Vreelandella piezotolerans: one gene and its partners. The protein of the gene in region 3 binds, or shares a complex with, the protein of the main gene of each other region. Links are inferred from orthologs where the notes say so. Each region holds a gene or a part of one and is shown on either strand. Other genes may lie near its edges.

Evidence for each region.
Region 1: the proteins of rne (region 3) and pnp are in contact, whole or in part, in a cryo-EM structure (PDB 9QH0), measured with the Escherichia coli proteins. The link is inferred for Vreelandella piezotolerans from one-to-one orthologs.
Region 2: the proteins of rne (region 3) and eno are in contact, whole or in part, in a solved structure (PDB 2FYM), measured with the Escherichia coli proteins. The link is inferred for Vreelandella piezotolerans from one-to-one orthologs.

Annotation. Positions count from the first base shown.
Region 1 is NZ_CP048602.1:375,728-378,828, reverse strand. What follows is about bases 24-2,934. They hold pnp (polyribonucleotide nucleotidyltransferase), read right to left. Parts: upstream 2,607-2,934; coding sequence 441-2,606; downstream 24-440. Other genes in these bases: rpsO (30S ribosomal protein S15), read right to left, coding at 2,744-2,934; GYM47_RS01790 (MFS transporter), read right to left, coding at 24-351. Also shown: more of GYM47_RS01790, read right to left, coding at 1-23; more of rpsO, read right to left, coding at 2,935-3,013. UniProt on the Escherichia coli protein: Involved in mRNA degradation. Catalyzes the phosphorolysis of single-stranded polyribonucleotides processively in the 3'- to 5'-direction. Also involved, along with RNase II, in tRNA processing.
Region 2 is NZ_CP048602.1:789,086-791,971, reverse strand. Bases 78-2,886 are described here. They hold eno (phosphopyruvate hydratase), read right to left. Parts: upstream 2,223-2,886; coding sequence 933-2,222; downstream 78-932. Other genes in these bases: kdsA (3-deoxy-8-phosphooctulonate synthase), read right to left, coding at 2,291-2,886; fdxA (ferredoxin FdxA), read left to right, coding at 113-436. UniProt on the Escherichia coli protein: Catalyzes the reversible conversion of 2-phosphoglycerate (2-PG) into phosphoenolpyruvate (PEP). It is essential for the degradation of carbohydrates via glycolysis.
Region 3 is NZ_CP048602.1:2,272,779-2,276,879, forward strand. What follows is about bases 141-4,051. They hold rne (ribonuclease E), read left to right. Parts: upstream 141-533; coding sequence 534-3,851; downstream 3,852-4,051. Other genes in these bases: murB (UDP-N-acetylmuramate dehydrogenase), read right to left, coding at 3,911-4,051. Outside these bases: more of murB, read right to left, coding at 4,052-4,101. UniProt on the Escherichia coli protein: Endoribonuclease that plays a central role in RNA processing and decay. Required for the maturation of 5S and 16S rRNAs and the majority of tRNAs. Also involved in the degradation of most mRNAs.

The DNA of each region.
Region 1 (3,101 bases), 1.9 Mb from region 3 along the record:
GGCCCAAAAACCGCCGATACTGATACCCACCAACACTCGCGCCGCCAACAGTAGGGCAAAGTTGCTGGCCATGGCGGAGAGCACGCTGCCCAGCACCATCACTGCCATCATCAGCGTCAGCATGATACGGCGATCGAGACGCCCTACCGCCACCGGCAGCAGCGGCGCTGAAAACGCCGCCACGACGCCGGGCACCGTCACCATCAACCCTGCCATACCTGGGGTCACGCCCATCGACTCTGCCACCTGAGAGAGCAAACCGATAGGTAGTTGCTCTGCGGTCACCAACAAAAAAATGCCGATCATCACGGCCACCACCGCCCACCAACGCGGCGATTCCTGCTGCTCCATGCTATGTCCTCACATTCCTGACCTATCAAAACGACACCGCCCCCACAGCCAAGGGCTGCGGGGGCGGTAAATCCTACGCTGAGCGCTCGTTAGCTAGCGACGTCCGCCTCGGCAGCTTCAAACGCTGCTTTCTCTTCTTCGGTGATCTCTTTGATCGAGAGCTTCACGCGGTTGCGGTTGTCGATATCCAACACCTTCACGATGACATCGTCGCCTTCGTTCAGGAAGTCGCGCACGTTATTGACGCGCTCCTGGACGATTTGCGAGATGTGCACCAGGCCATCGGTTCCCGGCATGATGTTCACGAACGCACCAAAGTCGGCGATACGTACGACCTTGCCTTTGTACAGCTTGCCGATTTCCGCTTCGGCGGTGATCGCCAGTACGGTATCGATCGCTTTCTTGGCAGCGGCTTTGTCTTCGGCGTAGATGCGAACGGTGCCATCGTCATCAAGATCGATCGATGCGCCGGTGTCTTCGCAAATCTTGCGAATGGTGGCGCCGCCCTTGCCGATGACGTCGCGAATCTTGTCCGGATCGATTTTGATCGTCGCCATGGAGGGGGCGTTTTCCGACACCTCGTTACGGCTCTGGCTGATCACGGCGTTCATCTGCGCCAGGATACCGATGCGCGCATCGTGGGCCTGTTGCAGCGCAGTCTCCATGATCTCTTCGTTGATGCCCTCGATCTTGATGTCCATCTGCAGGGCAGTGACGCCCTCTTCAGAACCGGCCACTTTGAAGTCCATGTCACCCAGGTGGTCTTCGTCACCCAGGATATCGGTCAGCACCGCGTAGCCGTCTTCGTCTTTGACGAGGCCCATGGCAATACCCGCCACCGGGGCTTTCAACGGAACGCCCGCATCCATCAACGCCAGCGAGGAGCCGCACACGGACGCCATGGAGCTAGAGCCATTGGATTCGGTGATTTCCGACACCACACGGATGGTGTAGGGGAACTCTTCTTCAGACGGCAGCATCGCTTGGACACCGCGACGCGCCAAACGGCCGTGGCCGATTTCACGGCGCTTTGGGCCACCCATGAAGCCAGCTTCACCCACCGAGTAGGGAGGGAAGTTGTAGTGCAGCATGAAGCGGTCTTTACGCTCGCCTTCCAGCGACTCGATGAGCTGCGAATCACGCAGCGTGCCGAGTGTTGCGACCGCAATGGCCTGGGTCTCACCACGGGTGAAGATGGCCGAGCCGTGAGTTTTCGGCAGCACGCCGACGTCGATGTTCAGCGGACGTACGGTAACGTTGTCGCGGCCATCGATGCGCGGCTCGCCCTTGACCACGCGGGAGCGCACCACACGCTTCTCAAGCGCTGCGAACGCGCCTTTCACGTCATCCTTGCTGAACTTGCCTTCCGCTTCCTCTTCGCCTTCCGCGGCCGCTAACTGTTCGACGGCCGCGTCTTTCAGCGCTGCGAGTGCATCTTGGCGCTGCATTTTATCGGTGATGCGGTACGCCTCACCCACTTTGGCTTCAAAGGCGTCGGCCATGGCCGTTTTCAAGGCAACGTTTTCTGCCGGCGCCTGCCACTCCCAGCGCGGCTTACCGGCCTCGGCAGTCAATTCTTTAATGGCGTCGATCGCGACCTGCATCTCCTGGTGGCCAAACAGTACGGCACCCAGCATTTCGTCTTCGAGCAGTTCTTGCGCTTCGGACTCCACCATCAGCACGGCGTTTTCGGTACCGGCCACCACCATGTCCAGCTCGGAGGTGGTCAGCTCTTCGACGGTGGGATTCAGGAAGTAGCCTTGCTCTTCGTTGAAGCCAACACGGGCGGCACCAATCGGGCCATTGAACGGAACGCCTGAGATGCTCAGCGCCGCCGAGGTGCCGAGCATGGCCGCGATGTCCGGATCGTGATTACGGTCGGTGGATAGAACGGTACAGATCACCTGCACTTCGTTCATGAAGCCTTTCGGAAACAGCGGGCGAATCGGGCGGTCGATCAAACGCGACGTGAGGGTCTCTTTCTCCGTCGGGCGGCCTTCACGCTTGAAGAAGCCACCGGGGATTTTACCCACGGCGTAGGTTTTCTCTTGGTAGTGTACCGAGAGCGGAAAGAAGGGCTGGCCTGGGTTGACGTCTTTCTTCGCCACCACCGTACACAGGACGACGGTGTCGTCCATGGTGACCATCACGGCACCAGTGGCTTGGCGAGCGATACGCCCAGTTTCGAGGGTGACGGTGCTGCGACCGTATTGGAACGTTTTTTTGACCGGATTCACGGCTACTTCCTTTAACATTAATAGCTACTTGTCTTTTCGCTTGGGTCGTTTGACTCGCCACCATTCTAGGCGTTGAGGCGCCGTACGGCTACCAGAAACAAAAAAACGGGCAGCTCACAAGGAGCTGCCCGTTTCGAATCATGGCCGTTAAAAACTTAGCGGCGCAGACCCAGACGCTGAATCAGAGACTGATAGCGTTCGAAATCTTTACGCTTCAGGTAGTCCAGCAGCTTACGACGCTGGTTTACCATGCGGATCAGACCACGACGAGAGTGGTGATCCTGCTTGTTGGTCTTGAAGTGATCCTGCAGGCCGTTGATGTTGGCGCTCAGCAGTGCAACCTGAACTTCAGGGGAACCGGTATCGTTATCGCCGCGGCCGTATTCGTTGACGATCTCGGCCTTTTTCTCAGCGGTTAATGCCATCTGTCTCTCCAGTAAGCAATATGCCTAAAAATGAATGGGTGAGACCACGCATATTTGCAGTCTCAGGCGACCATTTTCGCGCAAATCG
Region 2 (2,886 bases), 1.5 Mb from region 3 along the record:
ACCACTAGAATGTCGCCCATACTTTTTTACCTTATAAAAAATCGCTGATTTATAACCATTCACGATTGACCACGACCGGGAGGCTTCTCGGTCTCGCAAGAGGGATAGCAAGATGACGTTTGTCGTTACCGAGAACTGCATCCAATGCAAATACACCGACTGTGTGGAAGTTTGCCCGGTCGACTGCTTCTACGAAGGCCCCAACTTCCTGGTCATTCACCCAGACGAGTGCATTGACTGCGCGCTGTGTGAGCCAGAGTGTCCTGCTGAGGCGATATTCTCTGAGGATGAGCTGCCCGATGGCCAGGAGCCTTTCATCGAGATCAACGCGGAGCTGGCCGAAGTATGGCCCAATATTGCCGAGAAGAAAGACCCTCTGCCCGATGCAGAAGAGTGGGATGGCAAAACGGGTAAGCTGGAAAAACTCGAGCGTTGAGCGCAGAGTGTTAGCACATCGCAAAAAACCAGCGTTTACGCTGGTTTTTTTGTGGTCGGATGGAAGACGTTCATGATTGCGTAAATGGCCTGCACAAAAAAAGGCGGCCCGTAGGCCGCCCGCTCCAAGCACTTCCTCTGACCACTCCCTGTGTCAACCTCCTTAGGTGACGTCCTTGCCAGGGCTCACATCACTGTGTCACCCGGCGCACCTACTTACATCCCGTTGCATCCTGCCTGAAGCATCCTTGCCTCCCCTTGTCCTGTGTGCATTGTGGCAGAACAGGCTAACTTCACAAGCCAGCAGAAAATACAAAGAGCGAGCCTCCCCGGCTCGCCCTTCAGACAAAAAATCTTAAATATCAACGAATTAAATTAAGATTAGTGAAAAAATTCGCTTTTTCCTACACGGTTCCGAGCGAATGTCGTCGGCATTTGTAAGAGATCTCTTACAAATTTTTGAGAGATCTCTTACACGCGAACGCTATATTTTTGACCTATTGGCCTTTGATGGCTTTCAAACCGGGGTAGCTCACATCACCCAGCTCGGCTTCGATCACCAGCAGGCGGTTGTACTTCGCGACACGGTCAGAGCGACACAGCGACCCGGTCTTGATTTGTCCCGCACAGGTGCCTACGGCCAGATCGGCAATGGTGGTGTCTTCGGTTTCACCACTACGGTGGGAGATGACCGCCGTAAAGCCCGCATCTTGGGCCATTTTGATCGCGTCGAGAGTTTCGGAGAGCGAGCCAATCTGGTTGAACTTGATCAGAATCGAGTTACCGATCTGCTCGTCAATGCCACGCTTAAGGATGTTGGTATTGGTGACGAACAGGTCGTCCCCCACCAGCTGCACCTTGTCGCCCAGCTTGTCGGTCAAGGCTTTCCAACCGGCCCAGTCGGACTCGTCCATGCCGTCTTCGATAGACACGATGGGGTAGTCGGCACACAGGCCCGCCAGGTAGTCCGCAAAACCTTCGGCGTCGTAGCGCTTGCCTTCGCCAGAGAGGTCGTACTGGCCGTCTTTATAGAATTCGGAGGAAGCACAGTCCAAGGCCAAGGTGACATCGCTCCCCAACGTGTAACCCGCATCGGCAACGGCTTGCTTGATGACCGCCAGCGCGTCGGCGTTGGATGCAAGGTTTGGCGCAAAACCGCCTTCATCACCCACCGAGGTAGACAGCCCTTTGGCAGAGAGCACTTTCTTGAGGGCGTGGAAGATCTCTGCGCCCATACGCAGACCTTCACGGAAGTTCGTAGCGCCAACCGGCTGCACCATGAACTCCTGAATATCCACGTTGTTGTCCGCGTGCTCGCCGCCGTTCAGAATGTTCATCATCGGGACCGGCATGCTGTACTGGCCGGGCTGGCCGTAAAGCTCGGCGATATGGGCATACAGTGGCACGCCTTTAGCATTGGCCGCCGCCTTGGCTGCCGCGAGCGACACCGCCAGAATCGCATTGGCTCCCAGAGTCGCCTTGTTATCCGTGCCATCCAACTCCAGCATGGCATTGTCCAAACCGCGCTGGTCCCGCGCATCCATTCCCAACAACGCATCACGAATCTTGCCATTCACGGCCTCGACGGCTTTTAAAACGCCTTTACCGAGGTAGCGCGCCTTGTCGCCATCACGCAGTTCGAGTGCTTCGCGGGAGCCCGTGGAGGCACCGCTGGGGGCACAGGCAACGCCGACGGCACCGCTTTCCAAACGTACGGTGGCTTGAACGGTCGGGTTACCGCGCGAATCGAGCACTTCCAGCGCACTGATTTCAACAATTTTGGTCATGACAGTGTCCTTTGGTTGTCGGTCTAATCGATGAGAGGTCCAATGTATACCACGGATATCCGCCGCGATTAACGGATGGTCAAGGGGTCGAAGCCTTTGACCAGTGCGTCCAGCTGTGACAGTTGGGTCAGAAACGGCTCGAGCTGGTCCAGTGGCAGTGCGCAGGGGCCATCGCACTTGGCGTTATCGGGGTCTGGATGAGCTTCCAAAAACAGCCCGGCCAAGCCCACTGCCACACCCGCGCGAGCAAGCTCGGCAACCTGGGCACGGCGGCCATCGGCGCTGTCCGCCCGGCCACCTGGACGCTGCAGAGCATGGGTGACATCGAAGAACACCGGATAACCGGTCTGCTTCATGTCGCCAAAGCCCAGCATGTCCACGACGAGGTTGTTGTAGCCAAAACTGGTGCCGCGTTCACATAGCATCAGGCGGTCGTTGCCCGCTTCCTGAAACTTGGTGAGGATATGGCGCATTTCGTGCGGGGCCAAAAACTGCGGCTTTTTGATGTTGATCGCCGCACCGGTTTTCGCCATTGCTACGACGAGATCGGTTTGGCGCGCCAAAAAGGCCGGCAGTTGGATGATGTCGGCGACTTCCGCCGCAGGCGCTGCCTGCCACGGCTCGTGCACGTCGGTGATGATGGGCACGTCATGGCGGGCCTTGA
Region 3 (4,101 bases):
ATAACATTGGTATAAAGAAGGATGTTCCACGTTTTGGCTTCGCACCTGCACGACCAACACGCAGGTCAGAGCGCACTCAGTAGTGATAAGTGTACGCACTACCTACTGACAACGTATTGAAATGCAGTAACTCTGTCGTTTGACACCCGTCGGACGAGAGAGAACGTCAGGCTCGGCCAGAAACGGCGGGCCCGTCACTAATTAAACGTTACGCCTCAGCCTTGCAGCCTCTTTTCGTCACAAGTCGTTGCAACGCTAGGGCGCTAAGATCAACGCTGTGCCGATACCGGCGTTGGCGAATCGATGAATGCCAGGTGTAGGCGGTGTCAGCAGAGCCGGATGGACGTGACAGCCACCGAAACATGTTCTGCCGCCGCCACGTACTCAACGCCCTTTCGGCCGGGTCGGCACGACTGCCTTCCCGGCTTAATGCGTCAGCATAACCATGCGCCGAGCACAAGCACGCAGCACCCAGCGATTCGCCGACGCACGCTTTCAAAAGTATGTCGGCACGCCATGCTACGTGAGACAACATGAAACGGATGCTAATTAACGCGACCCAGCCTGAAGAGCTGCGGGTCGCACTGGTAGATGGACAGCGCCTTTACGATTTGGATATCGAATCCGGCGCTCGGGAACAGAAAAAAGCCAATATTTATCGGGGTAAGATCACCCGAGTAGAACCCTCTCTCGAAGCCGCGTTCGTGGACTTTGGTGCCGAGCGCCACGGTTTCCTTCCTCTGAAAGAGATCTCGCGCGAATACTTCATCAAAGACGTCTCTGGTCGCCCTAGCATCAAAGAGGTGCTAAAAGAGGGCCAGGAAGTCATCGTTCAGGTCGATAAAGAGGAACGCGGCAACAAAGGCGCAGCGCTGACCACTTTTATCAGTCTCGCGGGTCGCTTTTTGGTGTTGATGCCCAACAACCCACGCGCAGGAGGGATTTCACGCCGTATCGAGGGCGATGACCGCAGCCAGCTCAAAGATGCAATGGGTCAGCTCACCGTTCCTGATAAAATGGGACTGATCGTTCGTACGGCCGGCATCGGACGTAGCTCCGAGGAGCTACAGTGGGACTTGGATTACCTCGTTCAGGTGTGGGAGTCCATCACGACGGAAGCAGGCAAACGCTCGGCACCGTTTCTGATTTACCGTGAATCCAACGTCATCATTCGCGCCATGCGCGACTACCTGCGCCAGGATATCGGCGAGGTATTGATCGATAGCCCCGAGATTCACGCCGAGGCGCTGGCGTTCATTCGCCAGGTCATGCCCTCGTACCAACAGAAGATCAAGCTCTACGCGGACGAAGTTCCGCTCTTCTCCCGTTTCCAGATCGAGTCGCAAATCGAAACCGCCTATCAGCGGGAAGTGAAGCTGCCATCAGGCGGCTCGATCGTGATCGACCACACCGAAGCGCTGGTCTCAATCGACATCAACTCCGCCCGTGCCACGCGGGGTAGCGATATCGAGGAAACGGCACTGCAAACCAACTCGGAAGCCGCCGACGAGATCGCCCGACAGCTGCGCCTGCGGGATATTGGTGGCTTGGTCGTCATCGACTTTATCGACATGGGGCCCGCGCGCAACCAGCGTGAAGTCGAAAACCGCATGCGCGATGCCTTGAAGCTGGATCGCGCGCGGGTTCAAATCGGTCGCATTTCTCGCTTTGGTCTGATGGAAATGTCGCGCCAGCGCCTGCGCCCTTCTCTCGGCGAAACCAGCGGCGTGGTGTGCCCGCGCTGCAACGGCCAGGGCACCATTCGGGACGTACGCTCACTATCACTCTCGATCATGCGTCTAATCGAAGAAGAAGCCATGAAAGAGCGCAGCGCCCAAATACGCGCCATCTTGCCAGTGTCCGTGGCCACCTACTTGCTGAACGAAAAGCGCAGCGTGCTGGCAGACATAGAGTCACGCCAAGGGGTTCGCGTGGTCCTGCTTCCCAGCCCTGACATGGACACGCCGCATTATGATGTCCAGCGCCTGCGGGATGATCATTTAGACGAAGATGATAGCCACTCGCTCTCCAGTTTCGAGCTGTCGACCGACACCGACGTCGGCAAAGAGCCAGACCCAAGCTTTGCGCCCCCTGCGCAGCGTGCCGAAGCTGCCGTGAAGAGCGTCGTACATAACGCCCCGGCGCCTGCATCGCTACAAACCGAAGAAGCGCCTGCCAAGGTAGCCGCCGCTCCAGCGCCGACCGCCGAGCAGCCCAGCGTACTCGGCCGCTTCATTCGCGGCTTCGCCAAGCTATTGGGCGGAGACGACAGCGCTCAGCAGACGGCTAAAGAGGCAGAAGCGCCACGCAAGCAGTCCGAGCAGCCAAGCCGCCCGTCACGCAACGAGCGCCGCAGCAAACCGGCCCAGGAGCGTAGCGACAGCACGCCCAAGCAGGAACAGCGCAGCGATAACGCCAAGAACGATCAGCGCAGCAACTCAGCAGGCAACACCGGGCCACGTAGCGAGGACGTTAGCGACAAGCGCAGCGGCCCAAGCCGTACGCGTAACCGCCGCCGCCACCCCCAACAGGACGATAGCAAAGGCCAAGAGAACGCGAAAAACCCGCGTCAGCAGAGTCCTAAAGAGGCCCAGAAAGAGACGTCCAAAGAAGAGTCTGGCAAACCTCAGGAGCCTCGTCGCGACAAGCCACGGGACGGCAAACCCAAGCAGGATAAGCAAGAGGAGCGCGCACCTGCGGCGCAAGCCGACGACGGACAGCAGGATGACGGCAAGCCAAAGCGCACCCGCAACAACCCGCGTAACCGCTCGCGTAAACAGGCACTCAATCCGCAGGCGGAAGCCGAGCAGTTGAAGCTGCAAGCCGAAGCCGCAAAGGCTCCCCAAGCCACTGATGGCATGGCCGACACAGCGCCTGCTGACGTGACACCCACGGTTGAGGCCTCCACACAGACAGCCGAAGCCTCTCAGGCAACGGCCACCGAGGCACCGACTGATGCCGCGACCCTACGAAGCGATCAGGCCGACCAGACGTCCGAAGTGAGCGCTGGCGAAGGTACTGGCGGAAGCACTGGAGAGAGCACCAAAGAGAGCACTCCCACAGAGCGCGCAGTCAACAGTGCCGACAAAGTTCGCAAACCGACGCGCCAGCGTCGTCAATCCAAGCCGGAAGCCACCGCTCAAGAAGCAGCGGCACCGAGCAGACCGCAGCCCGAGCCCGCCTCCACGGAAGCAGCTAGCCACGCGGAGCCTGACGACGCTACTACAGAACGCGCACGCACCGCGGACGTGCAGCAAGAACCCCACGTAGAGTCGTCAGCAGTTGAGGTGCCCAAAGCCGAAGTGCCGGATGCAAGCGTTGACGATGCGAGCGATGCTCAGGCTCAGCCAACTGATCACGCAAAGGCGCCGCAGGCCACGAACGCGCCTCAAGCGCCCGCGGCCACTCCGGCAGAGACCGAGGCAAGCAGCGCTGCGCCTGACAAAGCACACGCCCAAGCGGCGAAGACCGACGTATCGGTAGCGCCAGTAGCAGACGTCGATGCCCAGCCCACGGCAGAAGCGGAGCAGGACAACGTTGACACAGCGCCCTCTGCGAAGCCTGAAGACGACGCATCGACCTCCGAGGCGGCCACGCCGGCAAGCGAACGAACTGCCGAGAAGACGCCCAGCGATGCCGTCGCCGACGAAGCGACATCAGCGACTGCCAACGCGTCCGAGCAGAAACCCGCGGCCACTGCCTCGACCGACGAGGTGTCTGCGCCAGCGCCAGCTAGCATTGCCACCGACGAAGAAGCGCCTAAACCCCGCCGTCGTCGCCGTCGTGCCCATAACGATCCGCGTGAGCTGCGCAAGCAGCAGAACGCTCAAGGTCAGAACTCGCAAGAGTAACGGCCAAGCACAAAAAACCCCGCCTCGGCGGGGTTTTTTATAGCTACTCGATGTTTTGCTTAAACCACGCGAGGCTCGGGCTCCAGCGTGACGGCAAACCGATCGTATACAGCGTTTGCCACGCTTTCAGCAAAACGCAGCAGCCCAGGACGGTCGCCTCCCCCGAAGTGCACGAGTACCAGGGCTTGACGCTCATGCACGCCGAAAGCGCCGTCACGATAGCCCTTCAAGCCACACTGATCGATCAGCC